One region of the Pseudoalteromonas sp. 23_GOM-1509m genome, then DNA from elsewhere that is predicted to be linked to it. Evidence: predicted binding sites of a transcription regulator. Region 1 holds the regulator's gene; each other region holds the start of a gene.
What was found. Region 1 encodes MetJ, which represses methionine synthesis genes. Its sites were predicted from a motif close to TAGACGTCTAGACGTCTA; they were not measured.

Region 2: a site for MetJ is predicted at 2,131-2,148, ahead of N523_RS0116150 (translation initiation factor). Genes of this name have one in related genera too.
Region 3: a site for MetJ is predicted at 2,271-2,288, ahead of N523_RS0115560 (methylenetetrahydrofolate reductase). Genes of this name have one in related genera too.

The regions. Positions count from the first base shown of each region.
Region 1 is NZ_JADO01000011.1:64,324-68,617, reverse strand. Features, by position in the region: gene metL (bifunctional aspartate kinase/homoserine dehydrogenase II) at 1-376, opposite strand, end outside; gene metB (cystathionine gamma-synthase) at 426-1,673, opposite strand; gene metJ (met regulon transcriptional regulator MetJ) at 1,872-2,192, shown strand; gene N523_RS0104935 (malic enzyme-like NAD(P)-binding protein) at 2,262-3,503, opposite strand; gene rpmE (50S ribosomal protein L31) at 4,028-4,243, opposite strand.
Region 2 is NZ_KI912434.1:118,112-122,405, forward strand. Features, by position in the region: gene N523_RS0116135 (DUF3379 family protein) at 1-49, shown strand, start outside; gene N523_RS0116140 (amino acid aminotransferase) at 201-1,391, opposite strand; gene N523_RS0116145 (GAF domain-containing protein) at 1,470-2,129, opposite strand; gene N523_RS0116150 (translation initiation factor) at 2,377-2,706, shown strand; gene N523_RS0116155 (bifunctional diguanylate cyclase/phosphodiesterase) at 2,722-4,294, opposite strand, start outside.
Region 3 is NZ_KI912433.1:458,848-463,141, forward strand. Features, by position in the region: gene N523_RS0115555 (M16 family metallopeptidase) at 1-2,091, opposite strand, end outside; gene N523_RS0115560 (methylenetetrahydrofolate reductase) at 2,332-3,288, shown strand; gene N523_RS0115565 (GNAT family N-acetyltransferase) at 3,402-3,860, opposite strand; gene N523_RS0115570 (antibiotic biosynthesis monooxygenase family protein) at 3,954-4,271, opposite strand.

The sequences.
Region 1 (4,294 bases):
ACCTTGCAGACCACAATTCACCATGTGCTAATAACGCAGCTTCAGCTAATGTTCCTTGCTTAGTCTGCTTGGTAATAATACTGAGCTCAGTTTCAAGTAAATCAAGCGCATGGTGCTTAGCGTTAGCTATTAATAATTGCTCAATCAGAGCTATTTGATGGTTACTCAATAGCAATACAATATCAGCAATAGCTTGAGTGTCTTGCTGTTGATAGCTTTGCCACAGTTTAACTAAGGTATCGGTGGTTTTACCGGCAGCCGATACCACCACACAATCCCCAGCTTGAGCATGAGTTAAAATAATATTTGCGACACTTTTAAAGCGATCCGCTGAGCTTAAACTCGAACCACCAAATTTATGAACCTGATTTACCATATTAATACCGACTCGCATTTATGTTTTGTATTTTGAAGATTGGTATGCACTACCATAACGCCGGATGCGCCGCGTTTAACTTTGCTGAACCAAATGATTCACTAGCACCACTTTTTGCCGATAGGCCGGGATCGGCTTGTCCTGGGCGCACCAAATTAAATACCCTGTCTAAGTCAGCGAGTAAATCATTTACATCTTCAATTCCCACCGAAATACGAATAAGCGTGTCGCCTACTCCGGCTTCTGCACGCGCGGTTGCGTCCATGCCGGCGTGGGTCATAGTCGCAGGGTGACAAATCAAACTTTCTACTCCACCTAATGATTCCGCTAAGCTAAATTCATTTAAGCGCGTTAAAAACGCTGCAGCATCGTTTATATCGCCTTTTATATCAAAGCTAACCATAGCACCAAAGCCAAGCTGCTGCGCCTTAGCTAGCGCATGTTGAGGGTGTGATTCAAGACCTGGGTAGTAAACTTGGGCAACAAACTGGGAGCGTTCTAAATACTGTGCAATGGCGAGTGCATTTTCTTGGTGTTGCCTTAAACGCACGTTTAAAGTACGTAAGCCTCTGAGCGTTAAATAGCTATCAAATGGCGCGCCGGTGATGCCAATGTTATTTGCCCACCACGCTAACTCTTCACCTAACTCAGCAGTCGCTGCGATAACCGCGCCACCAACAACGTCTGAATGGCCATTGATATATTTTGTGGTTGAGTGCACCACAATATCAGCGCCAAACTTAATCGGGTTTTGTAATGCTGGCGATAAAAATGTGTTGTCGGCGGCAACCAGTGCACCACACTGTTTAGCTGTATCAGTTACCGCTTTAATATCTGTTAAGCGTAAAATAGGATTGCTAGGTGTTTCAATCCAAATCAGCTTAGGTTTAATAGCAAGGATGCGTGTCAAACTGTCGCTTTTGGTAAAATCGACCACTTCTAGTTTTAATAAGCCGCGCTTTTCTAGCGAAGTAAATAAGCGATAGCTGCCCCCATAACAGTCATGAGGGATCACTAACGTATCGTCACTATTAAGTAATTGTGTTGTTAGGTGAACGGCTGCCATGCCTGTTGCGGTAATAATGCCTTTAGCGCCACCTTCAAGCTCCGTGAGCGCCTCAGCCAAAATGTCACGATTAGGGTTACCACTGCGGCCATAATCATATTGACGCTTTGTATCAAAGTCAGCAAATGAGTAAGTTGTTGATAAATAAAGCGGTGGAACAACCGCACCATGCTGTTTGTCGGCTTCTATTCCACTACGAACAGCAATTGTTGCCTTATTTTTTTCACTCATTTTCGCTACCTTTACTAATTTGGATGTTTAGACGTCTAAAAGGTAGCGCATGCAATTTAAGATGTCAAAACATTTAAATGTCTAGATAGCTAAATAACTAGTATTTGACTATCTTTTTTAAACCGATAGAATTTCACGCATATTTACACGCTTTGATGCTGTGTGAGCAATTTATAATCTGAGGCAACGATACATCTTATGGCTAAATGGAATGGTGAATATATTCACCCATACGCAGAACACGGGAAAAAATCCGAACAAGTAAAGAAGATCACCGTTTCGATCCCGCTAAATGTATTAAAAGTATTAACTGATGAACGTACTCGTCGTCAAATAAACAACTTACGTCATGCAACAAATAGCGAGCTTTTATGCGAAGCGTTTTTGCATGCGTTTACCGGGCAACCGCTGCCTAATGATGATGATTTGCGTAAAGATAACGCAGAAAAAGTACCTGAAGAAGTGAAGAAAATAATGCAAGAAATGGGACTAGAAGTGCCTATTTTAAATGAAGACTAGAAGGGTCTTTATACAAAAAAACCTCAGCAAATGCTGAGGTTTTTTTTTGCGCTAATTTACACTTAACAATTACGCCATGTAGTTTTCTGGCATATCAATTTGTGCAACGCCAGAGTCTACCGCCGCCTGCGCAACCGCTTTAGCTATACGTGGTAACAAACGTGGATCCATTGGTTTTGGTATAATATATTTAGCACCAAACTCTAATTTGTCGATGCCTGCGGCAGTAAGCACTTCAGCCGGTACGGGCTCTTTAGCAATACTGCGGATTGCTTCTACAGCAGCAATTTTCATCTCGTCGTTTATTTCACTGGCACGTACATCTAACGCACCACGGAAAATAAACGGAAAACACAATACGTTATTAACTTGATTCGGATAATCAGAGCGACCTGTAGCCATAATTAAATCGTTACGTGCAGCGTGTGCTAATTGCGGATCGATTTCAGGATCGGGGTTTGAACAAGCAAATACCACGGGTCTATCAGCCATTAATTTTAAATCTTCAGGGGCTAATAAATTAGGGCCCGATACACCCACAAACACATCGGCATCTTCAATTACATCTTGTAAAGTACGTTTATCGGTATTGTTTGCAAATAATTGCTTATATTCATTCAAGTCATCACGACGCGTATGAATAACTCCTTTGCGATCTAACATATAAATATGTTCACGCAACGCGCCACACTTAATTAAAAGCTCCATACAGGCAACAGCTGCAGCGCCGGCACCTAAACATACAATAATTGCATCTTCAATTGCTTTGCCCTGTACTTCCAGCGCGTTTAGCATACCCGCAGCCGTTACAATAGCCGTACCATGCTGATCATCATGAAAAACAGGAATGCTACAACGCTCTATAAGCGCTTTTTCTATTTCAAAACACTCGGGCGCTTTAATATCTTCTAAATTAATTCCACCAAAGGTGTCGGCAATATTAGCCACCGTGTTAATAAAGTCTTCGGTAGTACGGTGCTTAACTTCAATATCTATAGAGTCTAACCCTGCAAAACGCTTAAATAGTAGCGCTTTACCTTCCATAACGGGTTTTGAAGCCAGTGGACCTAAATTACCTAAGCCTAAAATTGCGGTGCCGTTAGTAATAACCGCAACCATATTTCCTTTACCAGTATATTTGTAGGCATTTGCTGGATCAGCGGCAATTTCACGAACAGGTTCTGCGACACCGGGGCTGTATGCGAGCGCGAGGTCTTTAACCGTCTCAGCGGGCTTGGTCAGCTCAATACTGATTTTACCTGGAACGGGATGGGCATGGTAATGTAGTGCTTGTTCACGAAAATCTGACATAACGCGATTATATCCTGCAATTTAAGTTAAAGTGAGAGGTAGTTTTAATCTACGATACCTTTATTATTTTTAAATTCCAAGCAATATCAGGTCTATCCTGTTATATGCTAGAACTGTTAATTTTAAGTGATTTATCAGCAACTTCCCTAGATTATCCTGACATTTTTAAAATATAAATTCGTCATAAAAATGAAAAATACAGGTACTTTTTGCCCTTGTTCTATTTTTATAAAGCGTATTTTTTAGTCTTAAATTAAAATAGTGAAATACCGAATTTTATTTAACTTTAAACACAAATAACCTCACGTTACCTGCATTTGAGTACCATCTTTAAAGTTTAACAAATAAAAATATAGAGAATATTGGCTGTTTTGTCTGCAAATGTTTATGCATACTCAGAATAAGAACAGGAAATAGTTATGCAAAAAAAATAAATACAAAATTGCTAAGAAAGCAGGTAGGAAAGTAAATTTTGGCCACAAAAAAAGCACCCTAAGGTGCTTTTTTTACATAGAAACAAAAAATTATTTTTTGCTGCTAAGTGCACCGAAGCGCTTGTTGAAGCGATCAACACGGCCGCCAGTGTCTAAAATCTTTTGCTTACCAGTGTAAAACGGGTGACACGCAGAACATACGTCTAAGTGAATGTCTTTACACAGAGTAGAACGAGTTTCGAATTTGTTTCCGCATGAACAAGTTGCAGAAATTACTTCGTACTTAGGGTGAATACCTTCTTTCATAGGAACCTCTAGTTAAGGCCGCATCGCTCTCCAAACCCGAAGTCTGGCACC
Region 2 (4,294 bases), on a different contig from region 1:
GGTTGATATGTATAATGAACGTATTGCAGGCGCTATTCGCTGGCTGTAATACCAATTTGTATAAATATTTGAACAATTTAACGAATTAAACTCCCTTATATCTAAGCAGATTGATATAAGGGGATGGGTATTACAAACAATAAAAAACCGCAACGAGTGTGCGGTTTTTTTATTGCTAATAAGCTAAAACTTATTATTGGTTACTTACATACATCAGCAACAGCGTTAGCAAAGTAATCGATGTTTGCTTGACTAATTCCCGCCACGTTTACACGGCTAGAGCCCACAATATAAATACCGTAGTCTTTTTGTAGACGCTCGATTTGCTCTTTATTAATACCTAAGAAAGAGAACATACCGTGTTGGCGGTCTATAAATGAGAAGTCTTGAGCAATGTCTTTGGCTGCAAGGCTGTCTTTAATTAAACTACGTAAACCATTAATACGGTTACGCATTTCATCAAGTTCACTGTGCCATAACTGCGTTAACTCTGTGCTGCTTAAAATGGTGTTTACAATGTCTGCACCGTGCGCTGGCGGCATAGAATAAATGCTACGTACCACACTTAATAATACCGAGTTTGAAATATCAGCGGTTGCACTGTCTTTTGCAATAATTGAACACGCACCAATACGCTCACGGTATAAGCCAAAGTTTTTAGAACATGATGAACAAATGATCAACTCTTCAACCGCATTGGCTAAAATACGTAAACCATTCGCATCTTCTTCTAAAGAAGAACCAAAACCTTGGTATGCAATATCAATCAATGGCGTAAAGCCCACATCTTTTGCAAGTTCAGCAATGGTATTCCATTGTGTTTCGTTTAAATCCATACCACTTGGGTTGTGACAACATGCATGTAATAACACAACATCGCCCTTAGGCACCTGTGTTAATGTTTCAACCATTTCATCAAACAATAAATCTTTGTTTTCGTAGTCGTAGTATGGGTATTCTTTAACAGTTAAGCCTGCAGCTTCAAATAAGCTAATGTGGTTAGCCCACGTTGGGTTGGTAACCCATACAGTAGCGCCTGGGTTACAACGTACAATAAATTCTGCTGCAACACGAAGTGCGCCTGTACCACCAGGTGCTTGTGCTGTGCGTACGCGATTAGCTAATAATGCCGGGTGCTCACCAAGAAGAAGATTTTCCATTTGTTGACAGTAATCTAAGTTACCAGCAAGACCAATGTAAGATTTGCTCATTTCATTTTCTAAACGAAACGCTTCTGCTTTTTTTACTGACTTTAATACCGGGGTATTCCCCTGCTCGTCTTTATATACACCAACCCCTAAGTCAATCTTATTAGGGTTAGTATCTTGCTTATAGGCCGCCATAAGGCCAAGAATAGGGTCTGTTGGTAATGGTTTTAATACTGAGAACATTGACTATCTCTTCGTTATTTAGGGGTTAGCTGTTGCGCTAAGCTTAACATAAAAACTCACTCGATTGACCAGTGTTATTTACACTAAAAAGTGAGGAATTTTAATACAGCATGCAATTAATAACGCGAGTGTCGCATTATCAAAAAAATCCGTGCTAAAGGCTTCGCCATCGACAATGCCAATGCACTGCTTTTGCGCATTAAATAGTGGTAAACAGGCCTCTGCTTTTACTTTCGGATCGCAGGTGTAATACTCACCACCCGCGGCTAAATATTGCTCAACATTATTAATGACACGTCCTTTACCACTGAGTGCCACTTGCACATTATTACTGCCGGTTGCAAATTCAGCGGTGAGCGGAAATAAAGGGCGACTCGGTGCACCAAAATAAGCGAGCTTTAATAACTGCTCGCCTTCAGGGGTGGCCGTATTTTGATAGATGCCATACCAATCTAACTGGGTGTTTTCGATTACATAGTCAACAATCAACTGAAGTTGCGCTAACTTTGCCGTTGTTTGCGTATTTTGGCTAACGTAATCGTTTAAATTAAACGGCTCATCTTGCAAGTAGCCGAATAAACTACATGCGCCACCTTCACCGAGTTCTGGAATTTGATACTGCCAACGCACGGCCGGTGCAGCATTGCTATTTAAGTACTGCTCAAGCTTTTCTAGCTCAGCATTAATTAACTGTTGCTCTACATTAAGCTGAGCTTGCTCTAAATAAGAATTTATCATTTGGCCATCCATACATCTATAATGCCGAAATAGTAGCATGGATATTTTTATAGCGCTAGCCAATTTAAAGCGCTTTTTAAAATCCTTAAGCACTTTTATTCATAAGCACTATTGCGGTACTTAAACAGAGGATGTTTATCTTTGCGGGATTAAAAGGTGTTTAGCTTAGGCGCAAAAATTACGCCTTTGCGTCACAAATTTGTTATTATTTAGCCCAATATTAGATTCAATCTTAGATAGGTTAATTATGAGTGATAATCACTTAGTGTATTCAACAGCAACAGGGCGAATTGACCAGCCAAAGCCAGAAAAAGAACTGGATGTAAAACTATTTAAAGACGGGTCTATTCGCATAGAGCGTCAAACCAAAGGTCGAAAAGGTAAAGGCGTAATGCTAGTTGTAGGATTAGATCCCCAACAGCACGATTTAAAAAAGTTAGCAAAAACAATAAAAAGTAAGATGGGCCAAGGTGGCGCAGTAAAAGAAGGAGTTATTGAAGTACAAGGTGATGATCGCGATAAGTTAAAGGCGATTTTAGAAGGATTAAAGTTTAAGGTAAAAATTGCGGGTGGTTAACCCGCAATTTTTGTTCTATTCAGGGACTTTTAACGCAGCTAATTGCTCAAACAACACAGGGATATCGGCTTCGGCTACGGGCTTACTAAAGTAATAGCCTTGCACAATAAAACAATTATTGTTTTGTAAAAATTCAACTTGCTCTATTGTTTCAACCCCTTCAGCAACCACATCAAGCTTGAGCTTTTGTGCCATCGCAATAATCGCAGCGGTGATCTCCATATCATTATCATCTTCAGGGATATCTTTAACAAACGAGCGGTCAATTTTAAGAATATCAACAGGAAAACGTTTAAGGTAACTCAACGAAGAATAGCCCGTACCAAAATCGTCAATAGAAATTGAAATACCCAGCTTTTTCAATTGATGTAGCTGATCAATAGCCGCCTCAACATTACCCATTAGCATGCTCTCAGTCAGTTCAAGGTGCAGGCTTTTAGCATTAATTTGCGTCTCTATGATTATTTTTTTCAGCATAGGTACTAAGCTTGCGTCTTTAAACTGCCTTGCTGACAGGTTTATCGACATGTTGCTCGCTCTACCTTGTTGCTCTAGTCGTTTAGTAAACTCACACGCTTGTTGTAATACCCACTTACCAAGTTCCACAATTAAACCCGTTGCCTCAGCAATAGGAATAAATTTAGTAGGTGGAATGAATCCCTGCGTAGGATGGAACCAGCGAAGCAATGCTTCATATCCCACTACACTATTATCGCGACAATCAACTTGTGGCTGATAATGCAGTGTGAGTTGCTTTTCTTTAATTGCATGGCGCAACTCATTTTCAAGGAATAATCGCTCATTGGCGGCTGCATTTAGATCTTGGCTATAAAAGTGGAACGTATTACGCCCTTTCGCTTTTGCTTCATACATGGCTAAATCGGCATGTTTTAATAACTGATCTTCTTCTAAGCTATCAAATGGCGCCAAGGTAATACCAATACTGGCACTAACAATGACTTCGTTACTACCTAATTTTATTGGCTGATTTAACGTTTTTTGAATGGTGTCAGCGACTTCCGATGCTTCTTTTTGATGCTCAATACCACTGAGTAATACCGCAAACTCATCACCGCCTAAACGGGCTATAGTATCTTCTGCTCGTAAGCGCTGCTTTAAGCGCGTTGCCACTTCAACCAATAGTTGATCGCCTGCATCATGACCTAAAGTATCGTTAATACGCTTAAATTCATCCAAATCAAAATAAAATAAAGCAAACGAGTAACGCCCTCTTTCAGCAAGCGCCATCGACTTTCTAAGCTGCATTCTAAAGAATGTACGATTAGCAAGCCCGGTTAATGTGTCGAAGTAAGCGAGCTGTTCCATTTTGCGTTGGCTTTCTTTTACAAATGAAATATCTTGCGCTGAAGCAACGTAACTGGTGATTTTTCCACCATCTTCACGAATAGGTGACACACTCAGCGATACCCATATGGGTGGCTTGTTTTGCGCTTCAATAAGGGTATCCCCTCGCCAGTAATTACGGTTGCGCAAATCAATATCAATGTCCTCTACCAGCATGGTCATTTCATTAGCAATAATAGTCAGAAGTGGCTGGCGCAGGAAATCACTTTCTGCAAAGTCGGTC
Region 3 (4,294 bases), on a different contig from region 1:
AGGGATTGTTAAGCGGCTTTGTTCGCCTTTAGGGAGTGTCGCTAAGTCAGCTAACATTTGTGCTTTGAGTTTTGTAGGGACTGCACCAATTAAACCCACAGTAAGTTTAGCTTGTGTAAGCTCAGCATTATAAAACGCTTTAACATCATCAAGGGTCAGCGCTTCTAAATCTGATAAGTCACCGTAGTTATAGCTTTCATAAGGGTGGCCTTTATAAAGCACACTGTAGAGGACTTCTTTACCCAACTCTTCATCATTAGAAGCTTTTAAACCCGATTTAATGCCATCGATCATTTCTTTTTTCAGACGCTTAAAGTCATCTTCTCTAAAGCCTGGGCTTAATAGCTGCTCACTCACTAAGGCATACCACTGAGCTGCATTATCTTTATGAATACGCCCTTGGAACGACAGCATTTCTTTATCTATTTGATAACCAAAGCTACCCGCCAGCGGGTACATTGCCTTTTTAATATCTTTGTAACTCATTGAGGTTGAGCCACCTTGCGCCAGCATTGCGGCAGTCAGTGCCGCCACGCCTTTTTTACCCTGCGGATCGGCAGCGGCACCGGTATTAAATAATAAGTTAATATCGATTAAAGGCGAGCTATTAGTTTTATCCAGCACTTTAAAGATAGGCTTACTCGGTACTTGCTGATACTTAGCTACCAAGGCATCTAAGTCGCTTTCTTGTTCAAAACCTGGGGCTTTATCAAGTGCCGACATAGTAATTGTGGTGCGCGCATTATCAACAAAGTACTTATTGGCAACGGCTCTAATATCTTCGCTAGTGATATTGTCTGCCGATTTATACAGTTGGTTAATTACCTCAGGATCGCGCTCAAAATGCATATAGCTGGCAAGTGTAGAGGCAATTGCTTGCGACGAATCTAAACCATTTATAAAGCTGTATTTAAGGTTAGACTTTAAATCGCTAAGTTTTTGGCTATCAACCAACTCGGTACGCGCTTTGGCATACGTACGATTAATGGCATCACGCACTGTGGCTAAATCATCGGCATTTTCTACTTTTACAAATACATGCAGTAACCCTGGATCTTTAGTTTCAGGGTTATAGGTAAACATTTGACTCGCTATTTGCTTTTCTACTACCAGCTCTTGGTAAATATCTGAATTGCTCGAAAAATAAAGCTGCGACAGTAAATCTAATGCGGCTCTGTCTTTTTTCTGAGGCTCCCATGCAGCGCCTTTGTACGACACGAGTAACCAGTGACCAGGTAATCCTTCGTTTTGCTCATGCACATATTTTGGCGCTTGCTGAGTTGGCTCTTTTGGAATATCAGCAACATAGTCGCCTTTTTGCCAATTACCCCAGTGTTTTTTAACCATCGCCATGGTCTCTTTTGGATCAACATCACCAACAATCACAAGCGATACATATTCAGGCTTATAAAACTTATCAAAAAACTCTTTACCGTAGGCCATTTGATCTGGCATAGCTTCAATGTCTTCAAAAAAGCCCATTGTAGTGTGTTTATAGGTATGTTTTTCGAACGCTTCTTGGCGTACCGCACTTAATAATTTACGAATTGGACTGGCGTTATTTTTTAAGTACTCGCCTTTAACCGTTAGCGCTTCGGTTCTAAATTGCTCTTCGGTGTAGCTTAGGTTTTGAAAAATATCAGCTTCAATCTCAAGTACTTTATCAAGATGTTGCTTTGAAAAATTTAAGTGGTAGTTAGTGTAATCGTTAGTTGTGTAGGCGCGGTTATCAACCCCTGAATTTTTTAGAATATCTGAATACACATCTTGCGGAAACTTTTCAGAGCCTTTAAACATCATGTGTTCAAAAAAGTGAGCAAAACCAGTTTTACCTGCTTCCACTTCATTACGCGAGCCAACAGATACCGGTATTTGTAGCGATACTACATCTGGGTAATCGGTTTTAACTACCATCACACGTAGGCCGTTATCTAGCTCTTCTATTAGGTAATCTTGTGAAAAAACACGCTCATCTGCTTTATTAACTTGTTCTTGTTGAGCTGCTGTTTGCGTGTTTTGACTTTGCGGCATAGCACAACCTGTTAAGGCCAGCGATACCGCTAGGCTAGTTGCCAATAATTTAAATTTCATTGTTATCCCTTTTTAAATTGAGCAATTTTTAAAACATTTACCAAACTAAGTATGCCGTAAAGTAATTAAATATAAGAGCCCTAAGCCTATTAATTATGTAAACAACTGTGTCAGTTATTTAATTTAACTATGAAAATAATTCACGTTAGTTGAGAAACTTTCAACAAAATAAATCTATCTAGACGTCTAAATGGCTGCTATATTAAATCCATCATCACAAATTAAGCTGGAATGAGGATTATGGCTTTATCACTTCAAGAAAAAATACAGGACACCAACCAAGGTGTTTACCTTATTGGCACAACACCGCCAAAAATTGGGACTGATAAAGCGCAATTAAAAGTCATTGCCGAAAAGTTATTAGGCCGTTTACACGAAATTGAATATGACGGTGTGATTATTTATGACATTCAAGATGAAAGCAGCCGTACAGAGCAAGCGCGTCCATTTGCATTTAAGCAAACAGTTGATCCGCGCGAGTACAGTCAACTCTTACGAGGCTTATCTGATCTTGATGTAATTACTTATAAAAGTGTAGCTCAGCGCGGTGTGAGTGAGTTTAAAGCGTGGTTAGATGAAACTAAAAATGACTACGATTTAAAAAACGTGGTGTTAGTGGGCAGCCCTTCATCAGCAGGTGATATAAAGCTGAGCTTACCGAATGCCTATAAAACACTAGCAGAGCAGTCAGAAGACTTCTTTTTAGGTGGTGTCACTATTGCTGAGCGCCATGCCAATAAGCGCAACGAGCACCAACGATTAATAGAAAAAACAGCACAAGGATGCCAGTTTTTTATCTCTCAAGCCGTGTACAACGCACAAGCAACCATAGATTTAATAACCAGTTATGCGCGCACATGCAAAGCACAAGGCCTGACACCTAATCGGATTATATTGACCTTTACGCCTTGTGGTGGTGAAAAAACCTTAGAGTTTATGCAGTGGCTAGGCATCTCAGTGCCAGAGGCAACTAAATGGCGCATGCTTGATTCGGAAAATACACTAAGCGAATCGGTACGTATTTGTCGTGAAAATCTCGACTCAATTTTAAAAAGCTGTGCCCACTTAGGTGTACCACTGGGTTTAAATATTGAAAGCTTAACCAATCGTAAAGAAGAAATAGATGCATCAATTAACTTATACCGTTTATTAAAAGCAACGATGGAACTCAACCTTGCGGAGAAACTAATAGCTTAATTACGGGGTTCGGGGTTCGGGGTTCGGGGTTCGGGGTTCGGGGTTCGGGCAGAATGATAAGCTACATAAAATAAGCCGGTTCAAGTAGTTAGCTTCGTTTATTTTAATAAGTACTAACTTGATCTGTGAGGTTTGAACAAAGCTAGTTTTTCGATGCCATGAGATGGAGTCCACCGTTTGAACTCCACAAAGCCATGCTTTTTGTACAACTTTATTGCAGGCTCGTTAGCTACAGCCGTTTCTACAATGGCTTTTGTATATTCGAATGAGCCAAGAACGTAACTAAGTAATTTGTTTGCAATGCCTTTCCTAAAATAACTTGGGTCAACAGTTAAGCTGTCGATCTCTAAATGCTTACCTTTTAAAGTAATCTCTATAACTGCGGCAATAAATCCATTTTCAATAAAACCATAAAATAGGGTTTTGGAACTTTCTATATCTTTGGCACTGCGCGATAACGGTGGAAAATTAAGAGTACCAATAAGTTTAGCTTCAACTTTATAAGAATTTTGAAAGACCTCGAAAATTTGATTGGCAACTTCTTTATTCGGATTATCAAGCTTGTTTATCATAGTATGGTTGTACTCAAAAATTTGCATTGCTTCTAACAACGCCTAATTAACAGGCTAAAACGGGTGAGGAGCAAGTTCTGTTTAAAGCTCTTGTTATATGCCGTAATCTCGTTCTACTTTTGAAATACGAACTTTGAAAGATTCGTACCAAGATTTACGTCCAGTTTTTTGAGCTTCTAAATGCTCTGAGTTAGCTTTCCACTTTTTAATTGAATCGAGATCTGTCCAATAAGATACTGTTATGCCAACATCTTCTCTTGCTGATTCCACTCCCAAATAACCAGGCTGTTTTTCTGCTAATTCAACCATCCTATTTGCCATCTTACCGTACCCATTATCACCTTCCGTGCGTGTAGAAGTGAAAATTACAGCAAAGTATGGAGGTTTTGGTGTGTCTGCGATAACTGGCATTGTAACTCCTAGGCATAGACATA